2 regions of the Marinobacter sp. MBR-99 genome follow, and region 1 is predicted to be linked to the other one. Evidence: riboswitches for the same ligand, from Rfam matches in the RefSeq annotation. Region 1 holds a riboswitch; the other holds the start of a gene.
The links. A riboswitch is a leader RNA that binds a small molecule or an ion and turns the genes downstream of it on or off. The one in region 1 is predicted to bind cobalamin.
Positions count from the first base shown of each region.

Region 2: it holds a riboswitch for cobalamin, as region 1 does, so the genes downstream of both, ABIE59_RS11055 (ribonucleoside-diphosphate reductase subunit alpha) here and ABIE59_RS05670 (TonB-dependent receptor plug domain-containing protein) in region 1, are expected to answer to the same signal.

Region 1 is NZ_JBEPPY010000005.1:50,609-53,978, reverse strand. Features, by position in the region: gene ABIE59_RS05670 (TonB-dependent receptor plug domain-containing protein) at 1-1,544, opposite strand, end outside; cobalamin riboswitch at 1,684-1,900, opposite strand; gene ABIE59_RS05665 (putative nucleotidyltransferase substrate binding domain-containing protein) at 2,021-3,370, shown strand, end outside.
Region 2 is NZ_JBEPPY010000011.1:16,982-20,351, reverse strand. Features, by position in the region: gene fmdA (formamidase) at 1-162, shown strand, start outside; gene ABIE59_RS11065 (FmdB family zinc ribbon protein) at 168-521, shown strand; gene ABIE59_RS11060 (DUF3047 domain-containing protein) at 582-1,244, opposite strand; cobalamin riboswitch at 1,424-1,621, shown strand; gene ABIE59_RS11055 (ribonucleoside-diphosphate reductase subunit alpha) at 1,785-3,370, shown strand, end outside.

The sequences.
Region 1 (3,370 bases):
CTCGCCCTGCGTGGCAGGCGTGCACCGGTATCCCGGTTTTCGGTATCAGCGTAGGTCACCGCCGCCCCGATATCCCAGTCATCGGTCTGAAAGCCGGATGCCAATTCCACGCCGCGAATCCGGGCAGTCTCAACGTTCTCCATGGTGCCATCGAATGTTGCGGGGTCGAACACATAGGTGATCAACTCGTCGACGTCATTCTGGTACAACGCCACATCCCAGAACCAGGTGTCATATCGGCCGGAAAAACCAGCTTCAACCATCTGACCTTTCTCGGGATTCAGGTCTGGATTGCCGAAGTAACTGCCAAAATCGGACGGAATCTGGAGGTACAGGTCATTGAAGGTAGGGGCGCGGAACGAGGTCGCATAACTCAACCGAACCCGGTGCGAGCGGTCAAACTGGTGACCAAACGCAATACCACCCGTCTCTTCTTTACCGTAAGCCTCATTATCATCGAGGCGAAGACTGAGCATCAAATCACTGGCGCCGAAATTCAGTCGCCCCTGGCCGAACACCGCTGCGTTGGTTCGACTGTTCTCAGCGAATTCGTCACTGCCATCCACCTCATCAACCATCACCTCAGAGCCCAGGACCAGCTCATGTACGCCGGCTGTCAGGGTATTGTCCCAACGGGCGGATCGGGACAGGGTATTGTAGACACTGGGGAAGGAACCAAAGGTCTCCTGCTCATCTCTGGCTTCTGAGAACTGGATGCGGGTTCGCCAATAGTCACTGGCCACCGCTTCAACATAGAGACCCGCCGCACGGATCATGTAATCGGTATCACCGCCCTCAAACTCGGTGTTTCCCTCAGACTGAAACACCGTCACTCCGGCGCGGCCACCCTGCTCAAAACGATGGCTGACCTTGGCTAGACCACCAGCATTACGGAAACCTTTGTCATCGCCGCCAGCGCGAAGATTGGTGCCATCTGTATCCGAGTAAACCCCACTGGCAAGCAACGAGGTTTGCCCCGACCGGGCAGCAACGCCGGCAAAGGTTTCACGGGTGTTGTGGGAGCCACCAGAGAGTTCCGCCCAAGCCTGCTGGTTAGCCTTTGGCTCCAGCGTAAACGCCTGAACCACACCCCCGACCGCATCAGCACCATAGAGGGAGCTCTTGGCACCACGAACCAACTCAACACGCTCCATCAGTTCGGGCGGCATAAACTGCCAGGGTGGAATGCCGGCAGTGCCTGAACGCAGACGAATGCCATCCAATAGCAGAACCGTTCCGGAACTGCCCGCGCCGCGCAAAAACAGACTGGTGGTCTTGCCATAACTGCCATCGGACACCACGTTCACGCCAGGTTGGCCGCGCAACAGATCCCGGAACTCGGCCGGTTTTTGCCGCTCGATATCGGCTTGTTCAATCACCGTTACCGATGACAGGCTTTCGCCCACGGTTTTCGGCCCGAGCGTGGCCGTCACCACAATTGGATCAAGCTGTTCGGTTTGGTCAGAAGACTGGGCAGCCACCGCGAGGGGCAGGGCCATCATGGAAATGCCGGCAATAACGGCAGGAAACTTCAGGGTATGCATCGCTCTACTCCGACAACCGCGCGCACCCGCACGGGCTGACTCTTAAGGTTCAGGCTTAAGTTGCGGAACAGAAGGAAGGGCAGGCGGATGCGGTGTCAGGCTGGCCGAAATTCGCCCACCCAAGCAGCCCACCGCAACTCCGGGTGTTTTTTTCCAGGCCGGTCTCCGGGCTTGCAGGCAGAACGAATTCCGGGGCAATCACCTTCCCATGCCGTGGCACAGTGGCGCATCAGATTGCCGTTAACCTGCTTACCGTTGCGGGGGCAGCATCGGCCTTGCCTGATTGGGTCAGGCGCACCGATTTCCCGTTTCACCCATCGCGCTTTGCGACAGGCACCTGAAAAAGAGCCGCAAGGCTAACAACACCAGCCAAAGTGGTCAACGAGATCTAGCAAAAGGTTGCGTGGCCCCGGTGGATACACACTGCTATATTCATTCACTATCACATTTTTTTCGCTGACGGATCAGGGAGTTTTATGCAGGCCGAACTGTTGGACATCCGCAACCACATTGCCCAATACCCCCCGTTCAATGACATGCCTGAAGAACTGCTTGATCGAGTTGTCAGCAGTATCGAGGTCGTTTACTACCGAGCCGGCACTCAGATACTCGAACTCGGCGAGGCCAATCACTGGCTTCACTACATCCGAAGCGGCGCCGTGGAGATTTTTCGCCGCTCCGGTGAGCTGTACAACCGCGTGGGCGAAGGCGAGATCTTTGGCCAGTTCGGACTGATGATGAACAAGAAAGTCCGGTTCCCTGCCAAAGCTATCGAAGATTGCCTGATCTACAGGATTCCGGATACCACCTTTCAACATCTGTGGGAAACCGACGAAAACTTTGCCGACTTTGTTGAGATTGAAGACCGCAGCCGGCTGCGTTCGGCGGTATCGCGCAGAGAGAAATCCAACGAACTGATGACCGCCAAGGTTACCCGCCTGATCTCCCGGGAACCGGTTTCCGCTCCGACCACCGTTCGCCTGCAGGAAGCCGCCAGAATCATGACAGACAATGGCGTTTCAGCGCTCCTGTTGATGGATGAAAGCGGCGACCGCCCGAAATTGCAGGGCATCATCACCGACCGGGACCTCCGCACCCGGGCAGTCACACATGCCCTGGCCTCGGAAACCCCGATCAGCGACATCATGTCGGAAGGGCTGATCACCATCAGCGCCCGCTCCTTCATCTTCGAAGCCATGCTCACCATGCTTCACAACAACGTGCACCACCTGCCGGTGATGGAAGGCGACGAAGTGCGCGGCGTGATCGCGCTATCAGATATCGTCAAGTATGAAAGCCAGAGCAGCCTGTACCTGGTGAGCAACATCTACCACCAGAACGACGTCAAAGGCCTGAAGAGAATCAGTCTGGAAGTGCGCGACAGCTTTGTTCGCATGGTCAACGAAGACGCCAACTCCCACATGATCGGCAGCGCCATGGCCGGTATCGGTCGCAGCTTCAGCCAACGCCTGCTGGAACTGGGTGAGCAAAAACTCGGGCCGCCCCCCGTTCCCTACTGTTTCATGGCCCTGGGCTCCATGGCCCGGGATGAACAGCTGGTCGTTACCGACCAGGACAACGCCATGGTGCTGGACGACAGTTTCATCCCGGAAGAACACGACGAATACTTCCTGGCGCTGGCCAAGTTCGTGTCTGATGGCCTGGCCGAGTGCGGCTACAGCTACTGCACCGGCGACATCATGGCCACCAACCCGAAATGGCGGCAACCGCTGAGTGTCTGGAAAGGCTACTTCACCGACTGGATCGACAACCCCAAAGCCGAAGCCCTGCTCAACAGCAACATTTTCTTCGACCTGGACGGCATC
Region 2 (3,370 bases), on a different contig from region 1:
GTGGAGGGGCATATCAGCGGTGTGGTTGATATTCCCAACGCCTGTGCAACGCTCTGGCTGCCAACCGGCATCTTTGATTTCGACATCAACCCGTCAGCGGATGGCCCACAGAAGAAAGTCAGTGGCGGTATGGACGTGCCCCTGTCGAAAGACAAGGAGTAACCAACATGCCTGTGTATGACTACAAATGTCGGGAACACGGGTTGTTCCACCAGCTGGCCACCATGGAAGACTGTGCCAAGCCGGCGGAGTGCCCGACCTGTCAGGCGCTGTCTCCCCGAGTCATCGTGCTGCCCCCGGAGATTGCCGCCATGGACCCGGCCAAACGATCGGCTCAGGACCGGAACGAGCGCTCGAAACACGAGCCCGTGTTCTCGACTGCCGATCGCAGGGCGCACGACAAGGAACACAGCCGAAGTTGTGGTTGCGGCTCACCGAAGCCGGGCAAATCCATGCTGTTCTACACCGCAGACGGTAAGAAAATGTTTCCCTCGATGCGGCCGTGGATGATCAGCCACTGACAACCGGTTCGACGTTTCACGTGTTTGGCCCCGATACGGGGCCTTTTTTCGATCCGCCATTCAGGGCTGCTCAAGCACCAGATCCCGATACCACGCTGTTGCCCGTTCACCGGTATTATCCGCATCCGACATAATGGCCACGCCAACAATGCGCGGGGGGGTCTCCCCGAACGCTTCCCGGTAATCCGCCACAATATCCCGTTCCACGGTGACCCACTCCCCGGTTTGCTCCGGGCCGGAATTGACCGCCACCATCATGGTCTGGTCGGTGAAGGCGTTGGCGACAATGGATTGCTCTGGTAGCCGGTTGGCCCAGATGTAGTTCAGGGCGTTGCCTGGCAGGGTCTCACCAAACATCACCTCCACGGTTTTGCGTTTGGCCCGCTCAAAGAAGCCTGCTTTGTCGGGCTGAAATTCAAAGGCCACGTAGATTCGCGCCGGGTAGTCGTCGCCGGACTTTTTCCGGGCATCACCCTGGTCGAACACATTGGACACCTTCCATTGCCAGCGCAGAATCAGCGATTCGCCGGGTTCTAACGACAATCGGGCAATCAGGCCGGAGGCGCTGTCATCAGCAGTCGCCTTGACCACCTGAACACCGTCGTCCGTGACCAGCTCGTAGCGCGTGTGCCGGTCGATTCTGGGAAATTCCAGAGGTTCCCAACCATCAGATAATGAACTCATGGTGGAGAAGGGTTGCAGTAAAGGCGCCTGCGCCATCATTGCCGGGCTGGCCAAAAGCAGAGCCAACACCCATGCAGTGCCTGCCAGTGATGAGCGCTTCATAGACTTGTCCTTTTGTTTTCGGGCCACTGCAGTGGCAGACAGCGGGCCTGCAATAAAGTGCCTTGTCAGTGGCTATTAGTCCGTATATAGTGACCAAATCCTTGGTTGACTACCATATGTTGTGATCATTCTCTGATCACTTCGGACATAAAGGTAGTCGGGAATCCGGTGAGAATCCGGAACTGACGCGCAGCGGTATTGGGGAACGAGCGTGGCATCAAGACACTGGCAAGCGCCGGGAAGTCGCCACGCAAGGCCGAACCAACAGGTTCACGCCCCTGAGTCCGAAGACCTGCCAGGGATAGACACTGCACCTTCGCGTTTCAAGGTGAGCAGGTAAGGATTATTGGCTGCGGACTCCAAGAACACCAAAAGATGGTACGCCCATTTTTTGTTCGTGAATGTCCGTGGCCAAACAGTCTTTTCTCCTGTGAACGCGAAGGTTGCACTAACAACGCGTGCACAAGGAGAAGCCCCATGTCTGCCACCGCTCTGGCCGAAGCCCCGGCCACCGATACCCAATCCCTTCAAGTGATTAAACGCAACGGCACCCTGGTTGGATTCAATCCCGCCAAAATCAGTGTGGCGGTGACCAAAGCGTTCCTGGCCGTGGAAGGCGACAAAGCCGCCGGTTCGGCCCGCATCAACGACGCCGTGCATCGGGTCACCGAACAGGTGGTGCAGGCCATCAGCCGGCGCCTGAAAGCCGGTGGCAAAGTGCATATTGAAGACATTCAGGACCAGGTGGAACTGGCCCTGATGCGGGCCGAAGAGCAGAAAGTGGCCCGGGCCTACGTGCTCTACCGGGAAGAACACGCCCGCCAGCGCGCCATCGAAGAGCCCATGGAAGCGCACCCGCACCTGACCGTGAAAAAAGCCGACGGCAACGCGGCGCCGCTGGACCTGGGCCTGATGAAGCTGCAGGTAGAACAGGCCGCCACCGGCCTGGACGGCATTGACGGCGAATCCCTGGTGGACGAAGCCCTGCGCAACCTGTACGACGGCATTGCAGAAACCGAAGTGCTCTCCGCCCTGATCATGACCGCCCGTGGCCGTATCGAGCAGGAGCCGGACTACAGCGCCGTCACCGCCCGCCTGTTGCTGGAGCAGCTGCGCCTGGAAGCCGCCGAGGCCCTGGACCTGCCCCGCAACCAGCCGCTGGCAGAGGTTTATCCACAGGCTCTGAGCGCGTTTATCCACGCCGGTATTCGTTACGAATTGCTGGACGAAGCCCTGGCCGCCTTTGACCTGGAACGCCTGGGCGCAGCGATCATCCCCGAGCGTGACCACCAGTTCGGCTTCCTGGGCCTGCAAACCCTTTACGACCGCTACTTCCTGCACTGGAACAAGGCCCGCCTGGAACTGCCCCAGGTGTTCTTCATGCGCGTCGCCATGGGCCTGGCGCTGCGGGAAGACCATCCCAACGAACGGGCCATCGAATTCTACAACCTGCTGTCGTCCTTCGATTACATGGCCAGCACGCCCACCCTTTTCAACAGCGGCACCCGCCATTCCCAGTTGTCCTCCTGCTACCTGACCACCGTGCAGGACGACCTGGAAGGTATCTACGGCGCCATCAAAGATAACGCGCTGCTCTCCAAATGGGCTGGCGGCCTGGGCAACGACTGGACCCCGGTGCGGGCATTGGGCTCCCACATTAAGGGCACCAACGGCCAGAGCCAGGGCGTGGTGCCCTTCCTGAAAGTAGTCAACGACACCGCCGTGGCGGTCAACCAGGGCGGTAAGCGCAAAGGCGCGGTGTGCGCCTACCTGGAAAGCTGGCACCTGGACATCGAAGAATTCCTGGAACTGCGCAAAAATACCGGCGACGAACGCCGCCGCACCCACGACATGAACACCGCCAACTGGGTGCCGGATTTGCTGATCGAACGCATGCGCGAAGACCGGGACTGGACCCTGTTTTCCCCCAGCGATGCGCCAGACCTGCACGACCTGTACGGCAACGCCTTCCGGGAACGCTACGAGCATTACGAAGCGCTGGCGGCGCAGGGCAAGATCAAACTGTTCAAGAAAATCCCCGCCAAACAACTGTGGCGCAAAAT